2 regions of the Aeromicrobium sp. Sec7.5 genome follow, and region 2 is predicted to be linked to the other one. Evidence: predicted binding sites of a transcription regulator. Region 2 holds the regulator's gene; the other holds the start of a gene.
What was found. The regulator HrcA, encoded in region 2, represses chaperone genes, less so after heat shock. The targets are predictions, from matches to a motif close to TTGGCACTCGNNNNNNNCGAGTGCCAA.

Region 1: a site for HrcA is predicted at 4,833-4,859, ahead of groES (co-chaperone GroES). Genes of this name have one in related genera too.

The regions. Positions count from the first base shown of each region.
Region 1 covers NZ_JBAJIJ010000001.1:2,437,212-2,449,260, reverse strand. The annotation lists gene V6S66_RS12275 (DUF427 domain-containing protein) at 1-13, shown strand, start outside; gene tsaD (tRNA (adenosine(37)-N6)-threonylcarbamoyltransferase complex transferase subunit TsaD) at 111-1,154, shown strand; gene V6S66_RS12265 (biotin-dependent carboxyltransferase family protein) at 1,290-2,147, opposite strand; gene V6S66_RS12260 (5-oxoprolinase subunit B family protein) at 2,144-2,752, opposite strand; gene V6S66_RS12255 (LamB/YcsF family protein) at 2,749-3,438, opposite strand; gene V6S66_RS12250 (class I SAM-dependent methyltransferase) at 3,466-4,626, opposite strand; gene groES (co-chaperone GroES) at 4,993-5,283, shown strand; gene groL (chaperonin GroEL) at 5,377-6,981, shown strand; gene V6S66_RS12235 (ABC transporter substrate-binding protein) at 7,107-8,096, shown strand; gene V6S66_RS12230 (siderophore-interacting protein) at 8,100-8,819, shown strand; gene guaB (IMP dehydrogenase) at 8,904-10,412, shown strand; gene V6S66_RS12220 (hypothetical protein) at 10,430-10,942, shown strand; gene V6S66_RS12215 (GuaB3 family IMP dehydrogenase-related protein) at 11,188-12,049, shown strand, end outside.
Region 2 covers NZ_JBAJIJ010000001.1:2,045,793-2,057,841, forward strand. The annotation lists gene ybeY (rRNA maturation RNase YbeY) at 1-70, opposite strand, end outside; partial or broken gene V6S66_RS10270 (PhoH family protein) at 48-371, opposite strand; partial or broken gene V6S66_RS10275 (LAGLIDADG family homing endonuclease) at 624-1,454, opposite strand; partial or broken gene V6S66_RS10280 (PhoH family protein) at 1,443-2,117, opposite strand; gene V6S66_RS10285 (histidine triad nucleotide-binding protein) at 2,296-2,637, opposite strand; gene dnaJ (molecular chaperone DnaJ) at 2,667-3,824, opposite strand; gene hrcA (heat-inducible transcriptional repressor HrcA) at 3,870-4,883, opposite strand; gene V6S66_RS10300 (hypothetical protein) at 4,958-5,431, shown strand; gene V6S66_RS10305 (DUF3097 domain-containing protein) at 5,424-6,263, shown strand; gene hemW (radical SAM family heme chaperone HemW) at 6,342-7,460, opposite strand; gene V6S66_RS10315 (hypothetical protein) at 7,511-7,966, shown strand; gene V6S66_RS10320 (AMP-dependent synthetase/ligase) at 8,048-9,889, opposite strand; gene lepA (translation elongation factor 4) at 10,010-11,875, opposite strand; gene V6S66_RS10330 (hypothetical protein) at 11,883-12,049, opposite strand, start outside.

The DNA.
Region 1 (12,049 bases), 390 kb from region 2:
GATCGCGGAGTAGTCCGCACGTCGGGCGGTGCGTCAGCCACCTTCCGGCCGCGTCGGAGGGTGGCTGGTCCACCGCCCGGCGGTCGGGCCGGGAGTGGGACACTTGCGGCGTGAGTGAACCCGTCGTCCTCGGCATCGAGTCGTCCTGCGACGAGACCGGTGTCGGCATCGTCCGGGGCACCGAGCTGCTCGCGCACGTCGTGGCGTCGAGCATGGACGAGCACGTCCGCTTCGGCGGGATCGTGCCCGAGGTGGCCAGCCGCGCGCACCTCGAGGCCTTCGTGCCCACCCTGACGGGCGCGCTCGACGAGGCCGGCCTCACGATGGCCGACATCGACGGCATCGCCGTCACGAGCGGACCGGGCCTGACGGGCGCGCTGCTCGTGGGCATCGCCGGCGCGAAGGCGCTCGCCCTGGCCCATGACACGCCGCTCTACGGCGTCAACCACCTCGCGGCGCACGTCGCGGTCGACCAGATCGAGCACGGCCGCTTCGACCGACGTGTCGTGGCGCTGCTCGCCAGCGGAGGACACTCGGAGATCCTGCTGGTCGACGACATCGCCACTGATGTCACCCTGCTCGGCCAGACGATCGACGACGCGGCCGGCGAGGCGTTCGACAAGGTCGCCCGGCTGCTCGGCCTGCCGTACCCGGGCGGACCGCACATCGACCGGGTCGCGGCCGACGGTGACCCGCGCTCGGTGTCGTTCCCGCGGGGCCTGACGGCGTCACGCGACCACGAGAAGCACCGCTGGAACTTCTCGTTCTCCGGCCTGAAGAGTGCGGTCTCGCGACATGTGCAGCGTGAGCAGCTCGCCGGGCGCGAGCTCGTGGTGGCCGACGTCGCCGCCTCGTTCCAGGACGCCGTCTGCGACGTGCTCACCGCCAAGGCCGTCGAGGCGTGCCTGGTGCACGACGTCGGCACCCTCGTCGTGGGCGGCGGTGTCGCCGCGAACTCGCGTCTGCGTTGGTACGCCGAGCAGCGCTGCGCCGAGGCCGGCATCGAGCTGCGGGTGCCGCGCCTGGGCCTGTGCACCGACAACGGGGCGATGGTCGCCGCGCTCGGGGCCGAGGTCGTGCGCCGCGGCCTCCCGGCCTCGCCCTTCGACCTGCGGGCCGACTCCGGCCTCCCGGTCACCTCGATCGTCGCCTGACCAAGCGGGGGCGGTGAGTGTTCCACCCACGAACGGTCGGGCGGTGAGTGTTCCACCGCCCGAGCGCTGGGGCGGTGGAACACTCACCGCCCCTCAGCGCCGTGGCGCACCCAGCGTGGAACACTCACCGCCCCCTCAGGGAGCGGGGTGGCGGCGGAACCGGACCACCCGACCGGGTGCCCCCTGGGCCAGGACGTCGGTGTCGGCGTCCACCACGACGCCGATCACGGGGTAGCCCCCCGTGGCGGGATGGTCCGGGCCCAGCACGACCGGCAGGCCCGCTGACGTGACCTGGATGCTGCCGCGCAGGACGGGCTCGGACTCCAGCTCGCCGTCGACGGCACGCTCGAGGGCGGGCCCGTCCAGGCGCACCCCGATGCGGTCGCTGCGGTCGGACACCGACCATCCGGTGCGCAGCAGCGTGTCGACGGCGGTGGAGGCGAACCAGTCGTCACGCGGGCCGAGCACGACCCGCACCGTGAGGTCGCCGATGCCGGGCACACCGACGTCGAGCTGGCGCAGGTCGGGTCCGGCGGCGCCGAGTCCGACGTGGACGGACGATCCGGCCGCGAGACGTGCCGGCCCCAGGCCGGACAAGGTGTCGGTCGACCGCGAGCCGAGCACCGGCTCGGCGGCGACCCCACCCAGGACCGCGACGACCCGGCGGAGCCCGACCACGGCGGCGCCGATCGTCAGCGCGCCGCCGGCCGGGAGGTGGAGCGTGCGCATCGACGACACGGGCACGCCGTCGATCGCGAGGGGGCCGGGTGCGCCGGCGACCGCGAGGGTGGTCGGCCGGCTCGCGCGCAGGGTGACCGCCCCGATGACCTCCAGCACCGCGGCGTCGGCGGGGTTGCGCACGAGGGCGTTCGCCTGGCGGCCGGCCCGGCGGTCGAAGACGCCTGATGGCGACACCCCGATGCCCGAGCGGCCGGGTCGTCCGAGGTCCTGCACCAGGGCGGACCCGAGGAGCTCGGTGACGCGCAGGCTCATGCCTGCTCCTCGAGCTCGGCCTCGGGTGGCGCGACCTCGAACCGCACGCGGGTGCCCGGTCGCAGCAGCGCCGGCGGGTCGCGGTCGAGGTCCCACAGCGTGGCGTCGGTGCGGCCGAGCAGCTGCCAGCCACCGGGGGACTCCCGCGGATAGGCCCCGGAGTACGGTCCGGCCAGTCCCACGGCACCGGCCGGCACCCGGGGACGCGGCGTGTCGCGGCGGGGCACGTGCAGGCGCGGGTCCCCGCCGGTCAGGTAGGCGAATCCCGGCGCGAAGCCCGTGAAGGCGACGTCCCAGGTGGTGCCCGTGTGTGCGGTGACGACCTCCTCGACCGTGAGGCCGGTCAGGCGGGCGACCTCGTCGAGATCGGGACCGTCGTAGACGACGGCGAGGACCACCTCCGTGCTCGGCCGGGTGGAGACCTCGCGCGGGCGGGCGGCCGTGACCAGCCGGCGTGTCTCGGCCGGCTCACCCCTGACCAGGACGGTGCGGGCGCCCAGGGTCACGTCGGCCGCGTCGACCAGGGCGGCGTGCCAGGCCCGCGCCTCGTCGGGGTCGGCGCAGTCGAGCAGCACCGCGCGGTCACCGGCCGGCAGCAGCCTCACGCGAACGACCGGAGCGTGTGGCCGGCGTCCTCCAGACCCGCGCGCACCGCACGGGCGAGGTCGAGGGCGCCCGGGGAGTCGCCGTGCACGCACAGCGAGTCGACCTGCGGCGCGAGTCGCACGGCCTGGGCCACGACGGTCGCGAGGTCGTCGTGGACGGCGCCGGGCTCCGAGCGAGGCACGAGGGTGCCGTCCGGCAGGTAGGCGCGATCGGTGAATCCTTCGGTGACGACCGGCATCCCGTCGGCCGCGGCGATGCGCAACGAGGCAGCTCCGGGGAGGCCGAGCAGCGGCAGCCCGTACGGGGCGACGGCCTCGACGAGGGCGGTCGCCTGGGCCTCGTCCGTGACGACCGTGTTGTAGAGCGCGCCGTGCGGCTTGACGTAGGCGACGTGCCCTCCGACCGAGTCGGCGATCTCGGCGAGCAGGTCGATCTGCTCGCGGAGCGACTCGATCAGCTCGTCGGTGTCGGGGTCCTGGGCGCGGCGTCCGAAGCCCTCGGGGTCGGCGTACCCGACCTGGGCCCCGATCGCGACACCCCGCTCGACGGCCCGGGTGCAGGCCGCGAGCATCAGGTCGATGCCGCCCGCGTAGGCCCCGCAGCACACGTTGGCACTGGTCACGACGTCCAGGAGCGCGAGGTCGTCCGGGCTCTCGGCGACGTCGGCGTTGAGGTCGACCTGCATGGCGTCAGCGTAGGCCCGCCGCGCGACTCAGGGCCTCAGCGGCTCGACGAGGAAGGCGCGCCCCTGGCCGTCGACGCGCGTCATGACCACGGTAGCCCGGTTCGGGCCCGACAGCTTGAGCCGCTTGACGAGCTCCTCGGGCACGACCTGCACGCCACGCTTCTTGATCGTCAGCGTGCCGACGCGACGCTGCTGGAGCGCCGCCTTGAGCGGCTTCTCGCGGAACGGCAGCTCGCCGACGACCGCGAACCGGCGGGCGAGCGGGGTGACGTCGCCACGGTCGGCACTCACGTAGGCGATGTGGGGGTCGGGGAGCCAGCCGCCGAGGTCCGCCGCCAGCTCGGCCACGACGCCGGCGCGGATCACGGCGTCGTCCGGCTCGTAGAGGTAGGCGCCCACCGGTGCGACGACCGCGGGCTCGTCCTGCAGGGCGAGCGTGGCTCCCGACGGGAGCAGGGTCGCGCGCCGGCGGGTGCGGGCGTACGGGCTGCCCCAGAGGCAGCACTCGACGAGGTCGCCGCCGTCACTGACCCACTCGGCCTCGACCCCCGCCGGAACGTCGCCGTGCGCGAGGCCGGGCATGACCTTGGCGACGGCGCGCTCGCGGAGCAGCTCGCGGGTCCAGGCCCACGGCGGCTGGAGGTCGGCGGTGCCGAACACCCGCCCCTTGCCGGTCCGTCGGGCCGGGTCGACGAAAGCGGTCTCGCCGGGCCGCAGGTCGGTCCGGGTGGCGTCGCCGACCTCGACCTCCCCCTCGAGCCCGAGCGCGCGGAGGTTGGCCGCGGCGATCGCGGCGCGGACGGGGTCCTGCTCGACGCCTCGGACGCGCAGGCCGGCCCGGGCGAACGCGAGCAGGTCGGCGCCGATCCCGCAGCCCAGGTCGACGACCGACGTGGCACCGGAGTCGGCCAGCCGCTGCGCCCGGTGCGCGGCGACGCGGTGACGCGTGGCCTGCTCGAGCGCGTCGTGCGTGAAGTAGAGGTGCGCGGCGTCGACGCCCAGCTTGGATGCGGCCTTCCCGCGGAGGTGGTTCTGCGTGACCGCCGCAGCGACCAGGTCGTTGGCGTGCGTCTTGCGCAGCCGGGTGCCCAGTCCGAGGTCGGACTCCACCCCGGCACGCTCGGCGATCTCCGCCAGCAGTTCCTGGCCCTCGGGCGCGAGCAACCGCTCGAACGTCGCGAGGTCCATCCCCGGAGCGTATCGGGGGAGTGCGGGGCAGCGGTTGCGAAGGACAAGCGGCACGGACCAGGAGCGGTGGGTGTCGGAGCCGTTCATCTTGCGGAGGCGGTCAGAACCGGCCCAGCCATGGCGAGGAGCGCAGCGACGAGAAGCGCCAGGGGGAGGGCGCCCAGCGCCCGAGCCCGAGTGAGTGGCGAGGAACGAGCCACGTGCGCTTAGCACTCGGGTTCACCGAGTGCCAGCGATCTGCTAACGTCGGAACTGGCACTCTCCCTGTGAGATTGCCAGCCGTGCACGGCTCCCGCGACGACGTGCGCAGCTCACCCGAAGCACCCACAGACTCCACTCTCAGAACGAAGAAGGGGAGGTCGACCAGTGTCGACTATCAAGCCGCTCGAGGACCGTCTCATCATCAAGACGAGCGAGGCCGAGCAGACCACCGCGTCCGGTCTCGTCATCCCGGACACCGCCAAGGAGAAGCCCCAGGAGGGCGAGGTCGTGGCCGTGGGCCCCGGTCGCATCGACGACAACGGCAACCGTGTCCCGATCGACGTCGCCGTCGGCGACAAGATCATCTTCAGCAAGTACGGCGGAACCGAGGTCAAGCACGCCGGTCAGGACTACCTGATCCTCTCGGCGCGCGACATCCTCGCCGTCATCTCCTGATGCGCTGACGCCCCGGCCGCCCTCCCACCTCGTGGGCACGGGCGCCGGGGCGCTTGCTTCTCCCCACCCACATCTCGCTCCGAAAGGCTCACCATGCCCAAGATTCTGGAGTTCGACGAGAACGCCCGCCGCGCCCTCGAGCGCGGCGTCGACAAGCTCGCCGACACCGTCAAGGTCACCCTCGGCCCCAAGGGCCGCTACGTCGTGCTCGACAAGAAGTGGGGCGCCCCCACGATCACCAACGACGGCGTGACCGTCGCCCGGGAGATCGAGCTCGACGATCCCTTCGAGAACCTCGGCGCCCAGCTCGCCAAGGAGGTCGCCACCAAGACGAACGACGTCGCCGGTGACGGCACCACCACGGCCACCGTGCTGGCCCAGGCCATGGTCCACGAGGGCCTGCGCGCCGTGGCTGCCGGTGCCAACCCGGTCGGCCTCAAGAAGGGCATCGAGGCGGCCGTCGCGGCCGTCGTCGAGAAGCTCCACGAGACCGCCCGCACGGTCGACGACGTCAAGGACATGACGGCGGTCGCCACGGTCTCCAGCCGTGACGCGCACATCGGCGAGCTCATCGCCGAGGCGTTCGACAAGGTCGGCAAGGACGGCGTCATCACGGTCGAGGAGTCCAACACCCTCGGCACGCAGCTCGACTTCACCGAGGGCATGCAGTTCGACAAGGGCTACCTGAGCCCCTACATGGTGACCGACACCGAGCGCATGGAAGCCGTCCTCGACGACCCGTACGTCCTGCTGCACAGCGGCAAGATCTCGGCCGTCTCGGACCTCCTGCCGCTGCTCGAGAAGGTCATCGCCGCCGGCAAGACGCTGTTCGTCATCGCCGAGGACATCGAGGGCGAGGCGCTCAGCACGCTCGTCGTCAACAAGATCCGCGGCACGTTCACCTCGGTCGCGGTCAAGGCCCCGGCCTTCGGTGACCGTCGCAAGGCGATCCTGCAGGACATCGCGACGCTCACGGGCGCCACGGTCGTCACGCCGGACGTCGGCCTGAAGCTCGACTCGGTCGGCCTCGAGGTGCTCGGCACCGCCCGTCGCATCGTGGTCACCAAGGACGACACCACGGTCATCGAGGGTGGCGGCGACGCCGCCGAGGTCAGCGGCCGCGTGGCGCAGATCAAGTCCGAGATCGACCTGTCCGACTCCGACTGGGACAAGGAGAAGCTCCAGGAGCGTCTCGCGAAGCTCGCCGGCGGCGTCTGTGTCATCCAGGTCGGCGCGGCCACCGAGGTCGAGCTCAAGGAGAAGAAGCACCGCATCGAGGACGCCGTCTCGGCGACCCGCGCGGCCATCGAGGAGGGCATCGTCCCCGGCGGTGGCTCCGCGCTCGTCCACGCCGTGGCCGTGCTCGAGGGTGACCTCGGCCTGACCGGCGACGAGGCGTTCGGTGTCCGCATCGTCCGCAAGGGCGCCGACGCCCCGCTGGAGTGGATCGCCCGCAACGGCGGCGCCGCCGGCGAGGTCGTGGTCAGCAAGGTCCGCGAGTCGGGCCAGGGCTACAACGGCGCCACGGGCGAGTACGGCGACCTGCTCGCGCAGGGCATCCTCGACCCGGTCAAGGTCACGCGTTCGGCTCTGGCCAACGCCGCCTCGATCACGGCGATGCTGCTGACGACCGAGACCCTCGTGGCCGAGAAGCCGGCCGAGGACGAGGGCGACGCGCACGCGGGTCACAGCCACTGATCCGTCCCGCTCGTACGAACGGCCCGTCCCTCACCGGGGGCGGGCCGTTCGTCGTCGTCGTGGTGTGAGGCAGGCAACCGGGGTGGTGGGTCCATTCGAAGTTAGGGCAGGGTACCCTTCCTCATATGAAGACTCGATCCCTCGCCGGCGCCCTCGTCGGCGCTCTCCTGCTCCTGCCCCTGGCCGCGTGCGGCTCCGACTCCGACTCCGGTGACGGCAGCGTCGACCAGACCGACGGCATCGACGTCGACCTGGCCGACGGCGGCCCGGAGCGCATCGTGGCCCAGACCACGATCGCCGCCGCGCTGACCCAGTTGGGCCTCGGCGACCGGATCGTCGGCACGTTCGGCCCGCTCAACGGTCCCGACGGCGGGGTCGACAGCCAGGCCCAGGGCCTCGACCCGGCCTCGGTCGAGGACGTCACGGGAGCCGGCGACTACGGCGACATCGACGAGGAGAAGGTCGCGGCGCTCGACCCCGACCTCATCGTGACCTCGAGCTACATCGAGGGCGACTACTGGTACATGTCGAAGCCGATCCACGACAGCCTCGGCCAGCAGTGGGACATCGTCGTCGCCAACTACGACGGTCTCGACCTGACCGGTCAGATCGAGGAGGTCCAGGAGCTGGCCGAGGAGCTCGGAGCGGACCTCGACAGCGACGAGGTCGCCGCGGGCCAGGCCGCCTTCGACGAGGCGTCGGCCACCGCCACGGCCCTCGGTGAGCAGCTCACCGCGGCCGGCAAGACCGCGCTCGCGGTCTCGGGCTCGGTCGACAGCTTCTACGTCTCGAACCCCGCCGTCTCCCAGGACCTCAACTACTGGGTCGAGACGCTCGGACTGCCGATCACGATCCCGGACAACCCGGACGCGCAGGGCTACTTCGAGACGCTCAGCTGGGAGGACGCCGACAAGTACAACGCCGACCTGGTGCTGGTCGACGACCGCCAGGGCCAGGCCGGCGTGCAGGCCCTCAAGGCCCAGCCCGTGTTCGCCACCATCACGGCTGCCAAGAACGACGCGTACACGCCGTGGACCTCGGTCTACCCGCCGACCTACCAGACGGCGGCCGACCTCCTGACGCGGTTCACGACCGCCGCGCAGGGTCTGCTCTGATCCATGGCGCTCCGGACGCCGGGATTCCTGGCCGACCAGGTCATGAAGTCGGCGCACGCCACCACCCTGGTGCGTCGTCGCGACCTCGGGCACGGGCTCATCGAGCTCGTGCTCGGGTCCGACGACTTCCGGGAGGCCACGTTCGTGCCGGGCGACTCCACCGCCTTCCGCACGAGTCGCACCGAGTTCCGGCACTACACGCCCGCGCGCATCGACGCCGCCAGCGGTGAGCTGTCGATCATCGTCCATCGCCACGGGTCCGGGCCCGGTGAGGAGCTGATCCTGGGCTGGAGCGAGGGCGATGACGTCGCGGTGTGCCAGTGGGGGTCGAAGAAGAACTTCCGCTGGGAGGACGGCGTGAACCCCGTCCTGGTCGTGGGCGACGCCACGGTGATCAGCCTCGCCATGGCGTTCGGCGACCGGTGTGCGCTCCGGGCCCGCCCGTTCGGCGCGCTGCTGGAGGTCGATCCCGGTGACGTCCAGGCCACACGTGATCTCGTGCCTGCGGCCACCGTCGTGCCCCGGACCGGGGCCCACGGCCTCGACGCCGAGGCCTGGCTGCAGCAGCACGCGGGCGACCTCGACGTCTCGACGACGGTCTACCTCGCCGGCCACGGGCAGTCGATCCAGCGGCAACGCCGCGTGCTGCTGGACCTCTCGACGATCGACCGTCGCAGCATCCGCACGCAGCCCTACTGGGCCGACGGCAAGACGGGTCTCTGACGGTCCGACCTCGGTCGTGGTGACCTGTCGCACACGACGCTCACTGCGTCCGGGGCGGTCGCCCGGGGCGCGTACGATGACGTCATGAGTGGTGGAATCCCCGACAAGTTCCAGATGCTGGGACTCACCTACGACGACGTCCTGCTGCTGCCCGGCGAGACCGACGTCATCCCGAGCGAGGTCGACACGACCGCTCGCCTGACGCGTGAGCTGACGCTCCGCATCCCGCTGCTGTCGAGCGCGATGGACACCGTCACGGAGTCCCGGATGGCCATCGCCATGGCCCGCGAGGGTGGTATTGGCATCCTGCACCGCAACCTCTCGATCGAGGACCAGGCGTACCAGGTCGACCTGGTCAAGCGAACGCAGACGGGCATGATCCCCAACCCCGTCACGATCGGCCCGAAGGCCACGCTCGAGGACCTCGACGCCAAGTGCGGCGAGTACCGCGTCTCGGGCCTGCCCGTCGTCGACGAGGACGGCACGCTGATCGGCATCATCACCAACCGCGACCTGCGCTTCACCCCCGTCGCCGAGTGGGCCACCACGCACGTCGGTGACGTCATGACCCCCATGCCGCTCATCACCGGCCAGGTCGGCATCACGCGTGACGAGGCGCAGTCGCTGCTGCGCCAGCACAAGCGCGAGCGCCTCCCGATCATCGACGCCGACGACAAGCTCGCCGGACTCATCACGGTCAAGGACTTCGTGAAGTCCGAGCAGTTCCCGCTCGCCAGCAACGACTCGTCGGGGCGCCTCATGGTCGGCGCCGCGGTCGGCTTCTTCGGCGACTCCTGGGAGCGCGCCAACCAGCTGCGCGAGGCCGGCGTCGACGTCCTCGTGGTCGACACCGCGCACGGCCACGCCCGCCTCCTGCTCGACATGATCCGCCGCATCAAGGACGACCGCGCGTTCGACGGCGTCCAGGTCATCGGCGGCAACGTCGCCACGCGCGCCGGTGCCCAGGCACTCGTCGACGCCGGCGTCGACGCGGTCAAGGTCGGCGTGGGCCCCGGCTCGATCTGCACGACCCGGGTCGTGGCCGGCGTCGGCGTCCCGCAGATCACCGCGGTCTACGAGGCGTCGCTCGCGGCTGGCCCGGCCGGCGTGCCGGTCATCGCCGACGGGGGCCTGCAGTACTCCGGCGACATCGCGAAGGCGCTCGTCGCGGGCGCCGACACCGTCATGGTCGGTTCGCTGCTCGCCGGTTGCGAGGAGAGCCCGGGCGACCTGATCTTCGTCGGCGGCAAGCAGTACAAGTCGTACCGCGGCATGGGCTCGCTCGGGGCCATGGCCTCCCGCGGCAAGAAGTCGTACTCGAAGGACCGCTACTTCCAGGCCGACGTCACGAGCGACGACCTCATCGTCCCCGAGGGCATCGAGGGCCAGGTCGCCTACCGCGGCCCGGTGGGTGCCGTCGCCCACCAGCTCGTGGGTGGCCTGCACCAGTCGATGTTCTACGTCGGCGCCCGCACGATCGACGACCTGCAGACCAAGGGCACCTTCGTCCGCATCACGTCGGCGGGCCTCAAGGAGTCGCACCCGCACGACATCCAGATGACCGTCGAGGCCCCCAACTACGCCGGTCGCTGAGCAGGGTCGGCAGCGCCGTGCTCGCCGATCGCTGGGGCGTCACGGACGCCGAGACCCGGCTCGTCTACGGGTGCGACGCGGTCGTCGCCGCCCCGACGCTGCAGGCCTGGCGGGGCGTGAGCGTCGCCGCGACGCCTCAGGTCGTCTGGTCCTGGGTCAAGCAGATCCGTCTCGCTCCCTACTCGTACGACTGGGTCGACAACCTGGGTCGCCGCTCGCCGCGCGTGCGGTCCGAGCTCCCTGAGCCGCGGGTGGGAGACCCGTTCACGGCCTCCGCCGGCCGCAGCATCGGCCGGGTCCTGGCGGTCGAGCCGGGTCGTGAGCTGACGGCGGAGATCCTCGGGACGGCGATGTCGTACCGGATCGAGCCGGTCGGCGACGGAACGACGCGTCTGCTGCTCAAGCTCGCCGGTCGTCCGCCGCGGGGCACCACCACGTTGCTGTGCGTGGGCGACCTGCCCATGGCGCGGCGCCAGCTGCTCAACCTGAAGGACCTGGCGGAGCGGGAGTCCCGCGCCACCGCTGGTTGAGGTGCGAGGAGCTCTCGGCGACGAGCCTCGAAACCTCGGTCGTCTGGCGGCTCCGGGCGAATTGGACAAGCGGCATGGACCACGAACGGGCCCTCGGGGTCTGAATCTGGCGGTAGTCGATGCTGGACACGGCAAGTCGTTGCCGAACACGGCAGATTCTCCGTGTTCGGCAACCATGTGCCTGGTGGACTCCGTAACTCGCCCGCGGGCGAGTTACGTGACCCGTCGCCGATAGGGTGGTCGCCATGGCTGACCTCGACATCGGAGCCGCGAAGCGCGGACGCCGGGCGTACTCCTTCGACGACATCGCGATCGTGCCGAGCCGGCGCACGCGTGATCCCGAGGAGGTCTCGACGGCCTGGCAGATCGACGCCTACCGGTTCGAGCTCCCGGTGCTGGCCGCGCCGATGGACTCCGTCATGAGCCCGGCCACCGCGATCGCCCTCGGGCGCTTCGGCGGGCTCGGTGTGCTCGACCTCGAGGGCCTCTGGACCCGGTACGACGATCCCGAGCCGCTCCTGGCGGAGATCGCGAGCCTCGACACCGTCGCGGCGAACTCCCGCATGCAGGAGATCTACGCCGAGCCGATCAAGCCCGAGCTCATCGAGAGCCGGCTGCAGGAGATCCGCGACGCCGGGGTTACGGTCGCGGCTGCGCTCTCGCCGCAGCGCACGAAGCAGTTCGCCGACGTCGTGGTGCGCGCCGGCGTCGACCTCTTCGTGATCCGCGGCACCACGGTGTCCGCCGAGCACGTCTCCGGTCAGGCCGAGCCGCTCAACCTCAAGGAGTTCATCTACGAGCTCGACGTCCCCGTGATCGTCGGCGGCTGCGCGACCTACCAGGCCGCCCTCCACCTCATGCGAACCGGCGCCGCGGGCGTCCTCGTCGGTTTCGGCGGCGGTGCGGCGCACACCACCCGGTCCGTCCTGGGCATCTCGGTGCCGATGGCCTCGGCCGTCGCCGACGTGGCCGCTGCCCGCCGCGACTACCTCGACGAGTCGGGCGGTCGTTACGTCCACGTCATCGCCGACGGGTCGATCGGCCGTAGCGGCGACATCGCCAAGGCGGTGGCGTGCGGTGCCGACGCCGTCATGATCGGCTCCCCGT
Region 2 (12,049 bases):
AGCGGCAGAGTCGGGTCAGGGCGACGACATCGACGCCCGTGCCGGACTCATCGAGGACGTCGACGTTCACTGCGCTCCAGCTCCTCCGCACCGTTCTCGAACTGGTCGTAGGCCGCGACGATCCTGCCCACGAGGCGGTGGCGGACGACGTCCTGTGCCGTCAGCTGGGAGAAGTGGATGTCGTCGATGTCGTCGAGGATGCCCTGGATGATCCGCAGTCCGCTGCGCTGGCCGGTCGGGAGGTCGACCTGCGTGACGTCACCGGTGACCACGACCTTGGAGCCGAAGCCCAGGCGGGTCAGGAACATCTTCATCTGCTCGGCCGTGGTGTTCTGCGCCTCGTCGAGGATGATGAACGCGTCGTTGAGCGTGTTGTGCGTGACGATGAAATCGTCCGTCACGTACAGCGAGTCCTGGGCGCCGACCGAGATGCACACGGTCTCCGATCGACCTGCTGGCTCGATCGACTCGACGAACCGCATCGGACGCCCGCCGCCTGCGAGGTCGTACTTCGCGACCTTCCTCGAGAGGCGGAAGGGCTGGACTCCGGCGGGCAGCCGGATGTCGAGCACGTGCGCGTCGTGGACGTAGCCAACGTCGCGGCCGTTGGCATGACCCGGCTTGCGACCAGCGGCCGGTCTCGTGCGCGCGTACGCGACTCCGCCGAGCGAACGGACCAGATACGTGACGTCGTCACGAAGGCGCTGCGACGTGGTGGTGTACTGCACGCGGCACGTGCGACCGCGCTGCGCCACAGGGCCACCATCGGTGTCCAGCAGTCCCTGCAGGACGGCCAGGCGCACCTCACGGGAGTTGTGCAGGTATACGACGGGGACGAACTTCGTCGAGGACGTCGTGTGGGCCAGCCCGAGCTGACGAATCACCGTGGTGACCGGGTTGGCGGTCCGCAGACCGCCTCGGCCGCCGTCGACGTGACGCAGGACGTAGTCGTACCGGCCCTTGTGCTTCAGCTCGATGCCGGGCAGGCGTCGCTCCAACTCGTCGACCAGCTCGGGGTCGGTCGACGTGAACGACGGTGTCGTTGCGGTCGTGATGCATCCGTCGCCGAGAAGGAGTCCGAGGGCGTAGGGGTCGATCGGGACGTCCTGCGCCTCCATCTCGACCGGGCCGACGACGGGCAGCTCGTAGCGTCGGGCGTGCATCCGGCGCAGGTTACCGACCATCTCCGACGTCTGGAGCGTGCGCGACGTCCCGCGGCGGCGGTCGTCGATCGTGCGGACGGTCCACAGGTGCTCACCGCACGCCAGCGTCGATGCACCGTCCTGCGCCGTCACACGGAACACGTCTCGCTCACCCTGCGGGTAGACCCCGAGGACCGGAGTGGGTCGTCCGTTGCTGCCGGTCACCAGGTCGCCCACCTGCAGCGAACCGATGCGCCGCCAGCCGGTGGGGGTCATGACGGCCCGATCGACCGGCTGCGCGCGGCCACGCATGTACGCCAGGGGCGCCACCTCGATGACGCCGGCCGTCAGGAGCTTGGGGATCGCCTCGGGATCCATCATGTCGTGCAGCGCGTCGTACAGCGGGCGCAGGTACGGGTCGATCTTCTCGCTCAGCGTGCCCGGGAGATAGCCGAGCCGCTCCCCCGCCTCGACCGCAGGCCGGGTCAGGATGATGCGGCTGACCTGCTTGGACTGCAGCGCCTGCACGGCCTTGGCCATCGCGAGGTAGGTCTTGCCGGTGCCGGCCGGGCCGATGCCGAAGATGATCGTGTTCTCGTCGATCGCGTCGACGTAGCGCTTCTGGTTGAGCGTCTTGGGGCGGATCGTGCGGCCGCGGTTCGACAGGATGTTGAGGCTCAGCACCTCCGCGGGCCGCTCCTGCGTCTCGGTGCGGAGCATGCCGACGGTGCGCTCGACGGTCTCGCGGGTCATGCCCTGGCCCGTGCGGACGATCGTGGTGAGCTCGTCGAGGAGCCGCTCGACCAGCGCGACCTCGCCGGGCTCGCCGGTGACGCTCACGCGGTTGCCGCGGACGTGGATGTCGGCCTCGAAGTCGCGCTCGATGAGGCGGAGGAACTCGTCGCCGGCTCCGAAGAGCGCGACCGCATCGATGCTGCTGGGGACCGTGAAGGTGTGGGTGGGGTGCTCAGTCATGGGTAGTTCCAGTCTACGACTCGAATCGCAGACGTCGAGTTCGCGGGCGCGCGCTGATCGAGACTCCGCTAGGACCGGCCGATCCACGGGCCGAGCCGAAGGCGAGGCAGGCGCCCGGGCGAAGCCCGGCACCGGTGAGGAACGAACCGGTGAGACGGCGAGGGACGAGCCGTGCGCCCTAGCCCGGGGGCCAGGTGAGCGAGCGACCCGACAGCACGTGCCCGTGGCAGTGGAAGACCGTCTGGAAGGCGTCGGCGCCGGTGTTGAAGACCAGCCGGTACGAGCCGGTGCCCAGCTCGTCGGCGATCCGACGCGTGTGGGTGATGAGGTCGACGGTGGCCTCCGGGTCGGCCGCGGCAAGGCTCGCGACGTCCGGCTCGTGCCGCTTGGGGATCACCAGGACGTGGGTCGGCGCCTGGGGGTTGATGTCGCGGAAGGCGATCGTGTGCTCGGTCTCGCCCACGACGTCGGCCGGGACCTCACCCTCGACGATCTTGCAGAACAGGCAGTCGTCACTCATGGTCCAGTCCTACCGCACCGGGGACGAGGTCACTCGCCGGCGGCGCGGAAGGCGCTCTTGATGCGACCGAACACGCTGCGGTGCGTGGCACCGAGCCGGGCCTCCGGCCGTTCCTCGCCGCGCAGCGTGGCGAGCTGCTGCAGCAGCTCGCGCTGCTCGTCGTCGAGCTTGTCGGGCGTCTCGACGACGACCGTGACCCGCAGGTCGCCCGCGCCGATGCCGCGCAGCCGGGGCACGCCCTCGCCCCGCACCACGACGACCTCGCCGGACTGGGTGCCGACCTCGACGTCGACCGTGATCGCGTCCGGGCCCTCGTGCTCCTCGAGGTCGGCCCGCAGCGACGGCAGGTCGAGCGTCGTGCCGAGGGCGGCCGCCGTCATGGGCAGCGTGACGTGGCACTCGAGGTGGTCACCCGTCCGCGAGTAGACGGGGTGACGACGCACCTGGATCTCGACGTAGAGGTCACCGGCCGGGCCGCCACCGGGGCCGATCTCGCCCTCGCCGGTGAGCTGGATGCGGGTGCCGTGGTCGACCCCCGCCGGGATCGTGAGCGTGAGGTTGCGACGCGAGCGCACGCGACCCTCGCCGTCGCAGGCGCGGCAGGGGTCGGGGATGACCGAGCCGAAGCCGTGGCACGTGGGGCACGGGCGGGCGGTGCGGATGTCGCCGAGCAACGAGCGCTGCACGTGCTGGATCGCGCCCTGGCCGTGGCAGGTTCCGCACGTGACGGGCTGCGAGCCCTCCTCGGCGCCGCTGCCGTCACACACCTCGCACACGACCGCGGTGTCGACCTTGAGCTCCTGCGTGACGCCGAAGACGGCCTCGGCGAGCTCGACCTCGAGCCGCAGCAGGGCGTCCTGGCCCCGCTGCACGCGCGAGCGCGGCCCGCGCTGCGACGACTGGCCGAAGAACGCGTCCATGATGTCGTCGAAGCTGAAGCCCTGGCCGAAGCCGCCGCCACCGCGCTGGCCGCTCATCGGGTCGCCGCCACGGTCGAAGACCTGGCGCTTCTGCGGGTCCGACAGCACCTCATAGGCCTGCGAGACCTCCTTGAAGCGCTCGGACGCGTCCGGCGCGTCGTTGACGTCGGGGTGCAGCTGGCGCGCGAGACGCCGGTACGCCTTCTTGATCTCCTCGGGGGTCGCAGAGCGGTCCACGCCGAGCAGCGCGTAGTAGTCGGAGGCCATGAGGTGCTTTCGGGCTGGGAGTTCGGTACAGGGTCGGGAGGGCCGTCAGGCGTCGTCGAGCATGCGGCCGACGTAGCGGGCCACGGCCGCGACGGTGGCGATCGTGCCGGGGTAGTCCATGCGGGTCGGGCCCACGGTGCCGAGGGTCGCGCGGCTGCCGTCTCCACCGTAGGCCGACGCCACCACGGCGGTGCCGGCGAGGGTGTCGAGGCCGGTCTCGCCGCCGATGCGGACCGTGACGCCGCCGGACGCCTCGCCGAGGAGCTTGAGCAGCACGACCTGCTCCTCGAGAGCCTCGAGCACGGGGCCGACCGTGGTGTCGAAATCGGCGCCGAACCGGGCGAGGTTGGAGGTGCCGCCCACGACGATGCGGGCGTCGGACCGCTCGTCGGAGAAGGTCTGCGCGAGCGTGGCGACGACCGTGGCCACGACCGGCTGGTCCTCGGGCTCGAACGCCGGGATGAGGTCGGCGACCTTGACGGCGGCGTCGGACAGGCGCACGCCGAGGACGACCGGCAGGATCCGGGCGCGCAGGTCGGCCAGCAGTCGGTCGCCGAGCGGCGACGGGAGATCGACGGTGCGCTGCTCGACGCGGCCCGAGCTCGTGATGACGACGACGAGCACGCGGTGCCCGTCAAGGGCCACGAGCTCGACGTGACGGACCGTCGAGCGGGTGAGGCTGGGGTACTGGACGACCGCGACCTGGCTCGTGAGCTGGGCGAGCACACGCACGCTGCGCTGCACGATGTCGTCGACGTCGACCGACTCCGACAGGAAGCGCTCGATCGCGCGACGCTCGGCCGGCGACAACGCCTTGACCGTGGCCAGGCGGTCGACGAACATCCGGTAGCCCTTGTCGGTGGGGATGCGTCCGGCCGAGGTGTGCGGCTGGGTCAGGTAGCCCTCGTCCTCGAGGACCTTCATGTCGCCCCGGATCGTGGCCGACGACACCCCGAGGTGGTGGCGCTCGACCAGGGCGCGCGAACCGACGGGCTCCTGCGTGGCGACGTAGTCCTCGACGATGGCCCGCAGGACGTCGAGGCGACGGTCGTCGGACATGGGACCTCCCCCTTCGGCGCGTCGCTGGCACTCTCGGTGCTGGTTTGCCAGTCTAGCGTGATGGACTTCAGGCCATGAGGCAGATCGCGCGCACCGCGGACACGATCGTGGTGCCCGGGCGCGACCGCGCCCTCACCTACCGGTCCCGCCGGGTCACCCTGGACGACGGCACGTGGGTCGCGCACGAGTCGCGCGGCGGCTCGCTCAGCTCGGTCTGGGCGGTCGACCTCGGGGACCGCTTCGTCGAGGTCGTGCACCTCGGCGGCGGTCCGCTCGGCGGCGAGCTCGTGGTCGTGGTGCCCGATGCCGACACGGTGCTGCTCGGCGACCTCGTGAGCGAGCCCGCGGGCGAGGTGCCCCCGAGCTGGCCCGTCGCGGTCGACCTCGCGATCGGGCTCACCGGTCCCGGCACGACCGTTCTGTCCTCGACCGGCGAGGTCGCGCGCGAGGACCTCGCCGAGTTCCACCAACGCCTGCTCGGCCTGCTCCACCCGGGATACACCGGGCCCGGCGGCACGGGCGACGGCACCGGGCACGACCATGTCTGACCGGTACGGGCAGGACGTCCTGTCGGGCGACTGGAAGCGCCCGCCCAAGGGACGGTCGACCGACCTGCCCGTCGAGCTGGGGCTGGTCGTCGAGGACGTCACGAGCGGATTCGTCGGCGAGGTCGTCACGATCGACGCCCAGATGGGCATGGTCGTGCTCGAGGACCGCCGCCTGAAGCGCCGCAGCTTCACACTCGGCCCGGGGTACTGGGTCGACGGCAAGCCCGTCACGCTGCGCCCACCCGTCGTGGCAGCCGCCGCGCCGCGCCGCACGGCCTCCGGATCCGTGGCCGGCCCCCGTGAGCGGGCCAAGGTCGCCCAGCCGAGCCGCATCTGGGTCGAGGGCCGCCACGACGCCGAGCTCGTCGAGAAGGTGTGGGGCGACGACCTGCGCCACGTCGGCGTGGCCGTGGAGTACCTCGGTGGCATCGACGACCTCAAGGGCGAGGTCGACGCCTTCGACCCCGGTCCCGGCCGCCGGCTCGGCATCCTCGTCGACCACCTCGTCACCGGCTCCAAGGAGTGGCGCATCGCGCAGACGCTCTCGAAAGAGCCGCACGTGCTGGTCGTCGGCCATCCCTACGTCGACGTGTGGCAGACGGTGAAGCCGAAGCGCCTCGGGCTCGACGCCTGGCCGGTCATCCCCCGCGGCGTCGAGTGGAAGCACGGCATCTGCGAGGCGCTCGGCTGGCCGCACGCCGAGCAGGCCGACATCGCCCGCGCCTGGAAGAAGATCCTCGGCAGCGTGAGCACCTGGACCGACCTCGAGCCGGTCTTCCTCGGCCAGGTCGAGCAGCTCATCGACTTCGTCACCGCCGACGGCCCGGCGTAGCCCGAGCCCCTCCAGATGTCTGCGCGAGCTCGGCTCTGAGCCACCGAACGAGCCGAGCTCCTGCACACATCTGGTGGGTCAGGTCAGCTCGCGGACGACGTGGTCGGCGAGGAGGCGGCCCTTTCTCGTCAGGACCAGACGATCCTCGACCGGCTCCAGGAGTCCGGAGGCGACCAGGTGGGTGTGTGACGGGAGGCCACGCGGGTCGAGGCCGGTGCGCAGGCGGGTGCGGAGCATGACGTCCTCCATGCGGGACGCGTCGGCGTCGATGTCCTCGCCATCGGCCTCGGGCGACTGGCCTGCGTCGAGCCGCTGGGCGTAGGCCGCGGGGTGCTTGACGTTCCACCAACGTCGGCCACCCAGGTACGAGTGGGCGCCGGGACCTATGCCGAGCCACTCACCGCCGGTCCAGTACAGGACGTTGTGGCGGCACTGCGCCGCGTCGTCGCGCGCCCAGTTCGACAGCTCGTACCAGCCGAGTCCGGCCTCCTCGAACATCGCGTCGGCCAGCAGGTACTTGTCGGCCGTCTCGTCGTCGTCGGGCATCACGACCTCGCCGCGGTTGACCTTGCGGGCGAAGGCCGTGCCCGCCTCGACGATCAGGGCGTAGGCGCTCACGTGGTCGGGCTCGAGCGAGACCGCGTGCTCGACCGTGCGACGCCAGTCGTCCATCGACTCCCCCGGCGACCCGTAGATCAGGTCGACGCTGACCTGCTCGAAGCCGGCCTCGCGGGCCCAGCGCACGGCCTCCGGCACGCGCTCGGGGGCGTGCGTGCGGTCGAGCACCTTCAGCACGTGGGGCACGGCCGACTGCACGCCGAACGAGATCCGGTTGAAGCCGCCGGCGCGCAGGATCGCCAGCATCGCGGGGTCGACGGAGTCGGGGTTCGCCTCGGTCGTGACCTCGACATCCGGCGCGAGGCCCCAGGCCTCGTCGATCGCACGGAGGATGCGCACGAGGTCGTGCGCCGCGAGCTGCGTGGGGGTGCCGCCGCCGACGAAGACCGTCTGCACGGTCCGCGGACCGGTCTGCTCGGCGGACCGACGGATCTCGGCGATCGCCGAGTCGGCGTACGTCGCGCGGGTGGCCCCGTCGCCGAGCTCGTCGGCGGTGTACGTGTTGAAGTCGCAGTAGCCGCACCGGACCGAGCAGAACGGGACGTGGACGTACACGCCGAAGCCGGCTGAGGATGACACCCGCCCAGCCTAGGCTGAAGGGTCTCCGGCCCCGACACCCCAGGAGCGACATGGTCCGCTACGCCTACGACGTGCCGGGCTTCGAGGGTCAGGCGCTCGAGGTCGAGGTCACCACGATGGGCACCAAGCGCCTCTTCCTCGACGGCGTGCCCCCGCCCCGCCAGGGCAGCTTCACGCTGACGCGTGACGACGGCACACAGGTCGACGCCCGGTTCAAGGCCGTGAACCTCGGGCTCGACGTCCCGGAGCTCCTGGTCGATGGCCAGACCTACGCGGCGATCGAGCCGCTTCCGGAGTGGCAGGTCGCGTGGGCCGCCGCCCCCGTGCTGCTCGGGTTCGTGAGCTGCCTGGTCGGCGTGGCGGTCGGCGTGCTGGTGGGCTTTGCGAACATCCAGATGTTGCGCCGCATGGAGTCGCGGCCGCGGGCGCTTCTCGCCACCGGTGCCGTGAACGTCGTCGTCATCGGCGGTTGGCTGACCGCCGCCAGCCTGCTGCTGGAGCTCTGACGCCACGCCCGACGGGCGCCGACGGAACGAGGGGGACGGCCGTGGCCGTCCCCCTCGTCTCCTCGTCGAGCCCTGCCGGTCTCAGGACCCGGCGTAGAACCCCTCGAGAACCTCGCGGTAGTTCTGCTCGACGACCTTGCGCTTGACCTTGAGGCTCGGCGTGAGCTCACCGGACTCGATGGAGAGGTCCTGGGGCAGGATCTTCCACTTCTTGATCGTCTCCCAGCGGTTGAGCTTGGCGTTGAGCTCCTCGACGTAGCCGGCGACGAGCTTCTCGATCTCGGGCGACTGGACGACCTCCGTGTACGACTGACCCGACTTGCCGTGGCTCTCGGCCCAGGCCGCGATCGCGTCGGGGTCGAGCGTGATGAGCGCCGAGACGAAGTTGCGGTCGTTGCCGTGCACGATCATCTGGCTGGCCAGCGGGCAGACGCCCTTGAAGACACCCTCGACGTGCGACGGCGCGACGTACTTGCCGCCCGACGTCTTGAAGAGGTCCTTCTTGCGATCGGTGATGCGCAGGAAGCCCTCGGAGTCGAGCTCGCCGATGTCGCCCGTGGCGAGCCAGCCGTCGGCGTCGAGCGTCTCCTTCGTGGCGGTGTCGAGGTTGTGGTAGCCGTTCATGATGTTCGGGCCCTTGATCAGGACCTCGCCGTCAGCGGCGATCTTGATCTCGACACCCGGGAACGGGATGCCGACCGAGCCGAGCTTGAGGTGGTCCGGGTGGTTGACCGTGGAGCCGGCGGACGTCTCGGTCAGGCCGTAGCCCTCGAGAATGATGACGCCGGCGGAGTGGAACCACTCGGCCACGTCGGACGACAGCGCCGCCGAGCCCGAGATGAAGAAGCGCACGCGGCCGCCGAAGCGGTCGCGGACCTTCGAGAACACGAGCTTGTCGGCGAGGCCGTGCTGGAGCCGGAGACCGGTCGGGACGGGCTTGCCCGAACGCACCAGGCGCGAGCGCTCGAGGCCGACCTTCTCGGCCCAGCGGAAGAGCTTGAGCTTGGCGCCGCCCTCCTCCTCCATCATGCCGACGACCCGGCCGTAGGCCTTCTCGAAGATGCGCGGCGCAGCGCCCATGAACGTGGGCTTCACGACGGCGAGGTTGTCGACGATCTTGGTGACGCGACCGTCGATCGCGGCGGGGAACCCGATCTGGAGCTGCGTCATCATCAGCACCTTGCCGAAGGAGTGCGCCATCGGCAGCCAGCGGTACTCGAGGTCGTCGACCGTGAGGATGCCGTTGGCCTGGATGGCCGCACCCTCGAAGACCCAGCCGTCGTGGCTCAGGCGCACACCCTTCGAGCGGCCCGTGGTGCCGGAGGTGTAGATCAAGGTGGCGAGGTCCTCGGGCTTGATCGCCGAGACGCGGTCCTCGACCACGGTCGGGTGGTCGCCGAGGTGGGCCTCACCGATCTTCTCGAGGTCGGCCAGGCTGATGACCCAGTCGCCGTCGGTCGCGCCGTCGAACGTGATGACCTTGGAGATGTCGGGGAGCTCGGACTTCTTCTCGACGAGCTTGGCGATCTGCTCGTCGTCCTCGGCGAACACGATGACGCTGCCGGAGTCCGAGAGGATGTAGGCGACGTCGTCGGAGACGGTCGAGGGGTACACCGTGGTGGTGGCGCCACCGGCGGAGTTGATCGCCAGGTCGGCGAGGATCCACTCGACGCGGGTGCCGGAGGCCACCGCGGCGCGGGCCTCGGGCTCGAGACCGAGGGAGACCAGACCGGCCGCGAGCTTGGTGACCCGCTCACCGACCTCTCCCCAGGAGAGGGAGTGCCAGCGCTCGTTCGCGTCGGGGTAGCGGAAGGCCTCGCGCTGCGGCGTCTCGGCGACGCGGTCGAAGAAGAGGCGGCCGATGCTCGGGGCTCGATCGTCGATCTGGGCCTGTTGCTGCGGGGTCAGAACAAGGGGGCTCATGCGGTCCTCACAGGGCATGGGGGCGTGTGGTGCGGATCACCCTAACGTACCGTCTGCGCAGGTCATCCATGGTTGCGCCCGGCACGTACCGGCGGATGGGCCCGCCTGACACGTCATGGCTCAGGACGGGCCGTCGCCCGTCGAGAGTGCGGCGATGAAGGCCTCCTGCGGCACTTCCACGCGACCAACCATCTTCATCCGCTTCTTGCCCTCCTTCTGCTTCTCGAGCAGCTTGCGCTTGCGGCTGATGTCGCCGCCGTAGCACTTGGCGAGCACGTCCTTGCGGATCGCGCGGATGTTCTCGCGGGCGATAACGCGTGCGCCGATGGCGGCCTGGATGGGCACCTCGAACTGCTGGCGCGGGATGAGCTCCTTGAGCTTGCCCGCGAGCGCCACGCCGTAGGAGTACGCGTTGTCGCGGTGCACGATCGCGCTGAAGGCGTCGACGATCTCGCCCTGCAGCAGGATGTCGACCTTGACCAGGTCGGCGGCCTGCTCGCCCGACAGCTCGTAGTTGAGCGAGGCGTAGCCCTTCGTGCGGCTCTTGAGCGCGTCGAAGAAGTCGAACATGATCTCGCCCATGGGCAGCGTGTACCGGATCTCGACGCGGTCCTCGGACAGGTAGTCCATCGCGACGAGCTGGCCGCGACGCGCCTGGCAGAGCTCCATGATCGTGCCGATGTACTCGCTCGGCGCGAGCACCGTGGCGGACACGACGGGCTCGAAGACCTTCGCGATCTTGCCGGCGTTGGGGTACTCGCTCGGGTTGGTCACGGTGTGGACCGATCCGTCCTCGAGCTCGATGCGGTACACGACGTTCGGCGCGGTGGCGATGAGGTCGAGGTTGAACTCGCGCTCGAGCCGCTCGCGCACGATCTCGAGGTGCAGCAGGCCCAGGAAACCGATGCGGAAGCCGAAGCCCAGCGCGCCGGACGACTCCGGCTCGTAGACCAGGGCCGCGTCGTTGAGCTGCAGCTTCTCGAGCGCCTCGCGCAGCGTCGCGAAGTCGTCGCCGTCGATGGGGTACAGGCCCGAGAACACCATCGGGTTGGGGTGCGCGTAACCACCGAGCGGCTCCTCGGCCGGGCGACCGTTGGCCGTCACGGTGTCGCCCACGCGCGACTGCCGGACCTCCTTCACGCCGGTGATCAGGTAGCCGACCTCGCCGATGCCGAGGTGATCGGCCTTGACGGGCTCGGGCGAGATGACACCGACTTCGAGCATCTCGTGCACCGCACCGGTCGACATCATCTTGATCTTGTCGCGGTGGCTGAGCTTGCCGTCGAACACGCGCACGTACGTGATGACGCCCCGGTAGGTGTCGTAGACCGAGTCGAAGATCAGGGCGCGCGGCGGGCCGTCGGCGTCGCCCGTGGGGGCCGGGACCTCGTCGACGATGAGGTTGAGCAGCGCCTCGACGCCCTGGCCGGTCTTGGCCGAGACCCGCAGCACGTCGTCGGGCTCGCCGCCGATGATGCCGGCGATCTCCGCGGCGTACTTCTCGGGCTGCGCGCCGGGCAGGTCGATCTTGTTGAGCACGGGGATGATGTGCAGGTCCGCGTCCATCGCGAGGTAGAGGTTCGCGAGCGTCTGGGCCTCGATGCCCTGCGCGGCGTCGACCAGCAGGATCGCGCCCTCGCAGGCCTCGAGCGATCGGCTGACCTCGTACGTGAAGTCGACGTGACCGGGGGTGTCGATCATGTTCAGGACGTAGGCCGTGCCGGCGTCGTCACCGTCGGACTTGGTGAACGGCATGCGCACGGCCTGGCTCTTGATCGTGATGCCGCGCTCACGCTCGATGTCCATCCGGTCGAGGTACTGCGCACGGGCCGCTCGCTCGTCGACGACCCCCGTGATCTGGAGCATGCGGTCGGCGAGCGTCGACTTGCCGTGGTCGATGTGGGCGATGATGCAGAAGTTCCGCAGCAGCTCCGGGGCGGTGGAGCCGGGCTGCGGCAGCTTCGTGGCAGGCGTGGGGGGCGTCATGGAGTGGTCACCAGAGGTAGGCCAGGCCCACGTTGACGACGACGAGCGCCGCCACGACGTGGGCGAAGGGGTTGGGGTCGGGACGCTTGCGCGTGCCGTGGGCCAGGCCGACGGCGACCGTGGCGATCACGAGCTTCACGGCCACCTTGGCATGGTTCGGGTCGGCCACGTCAT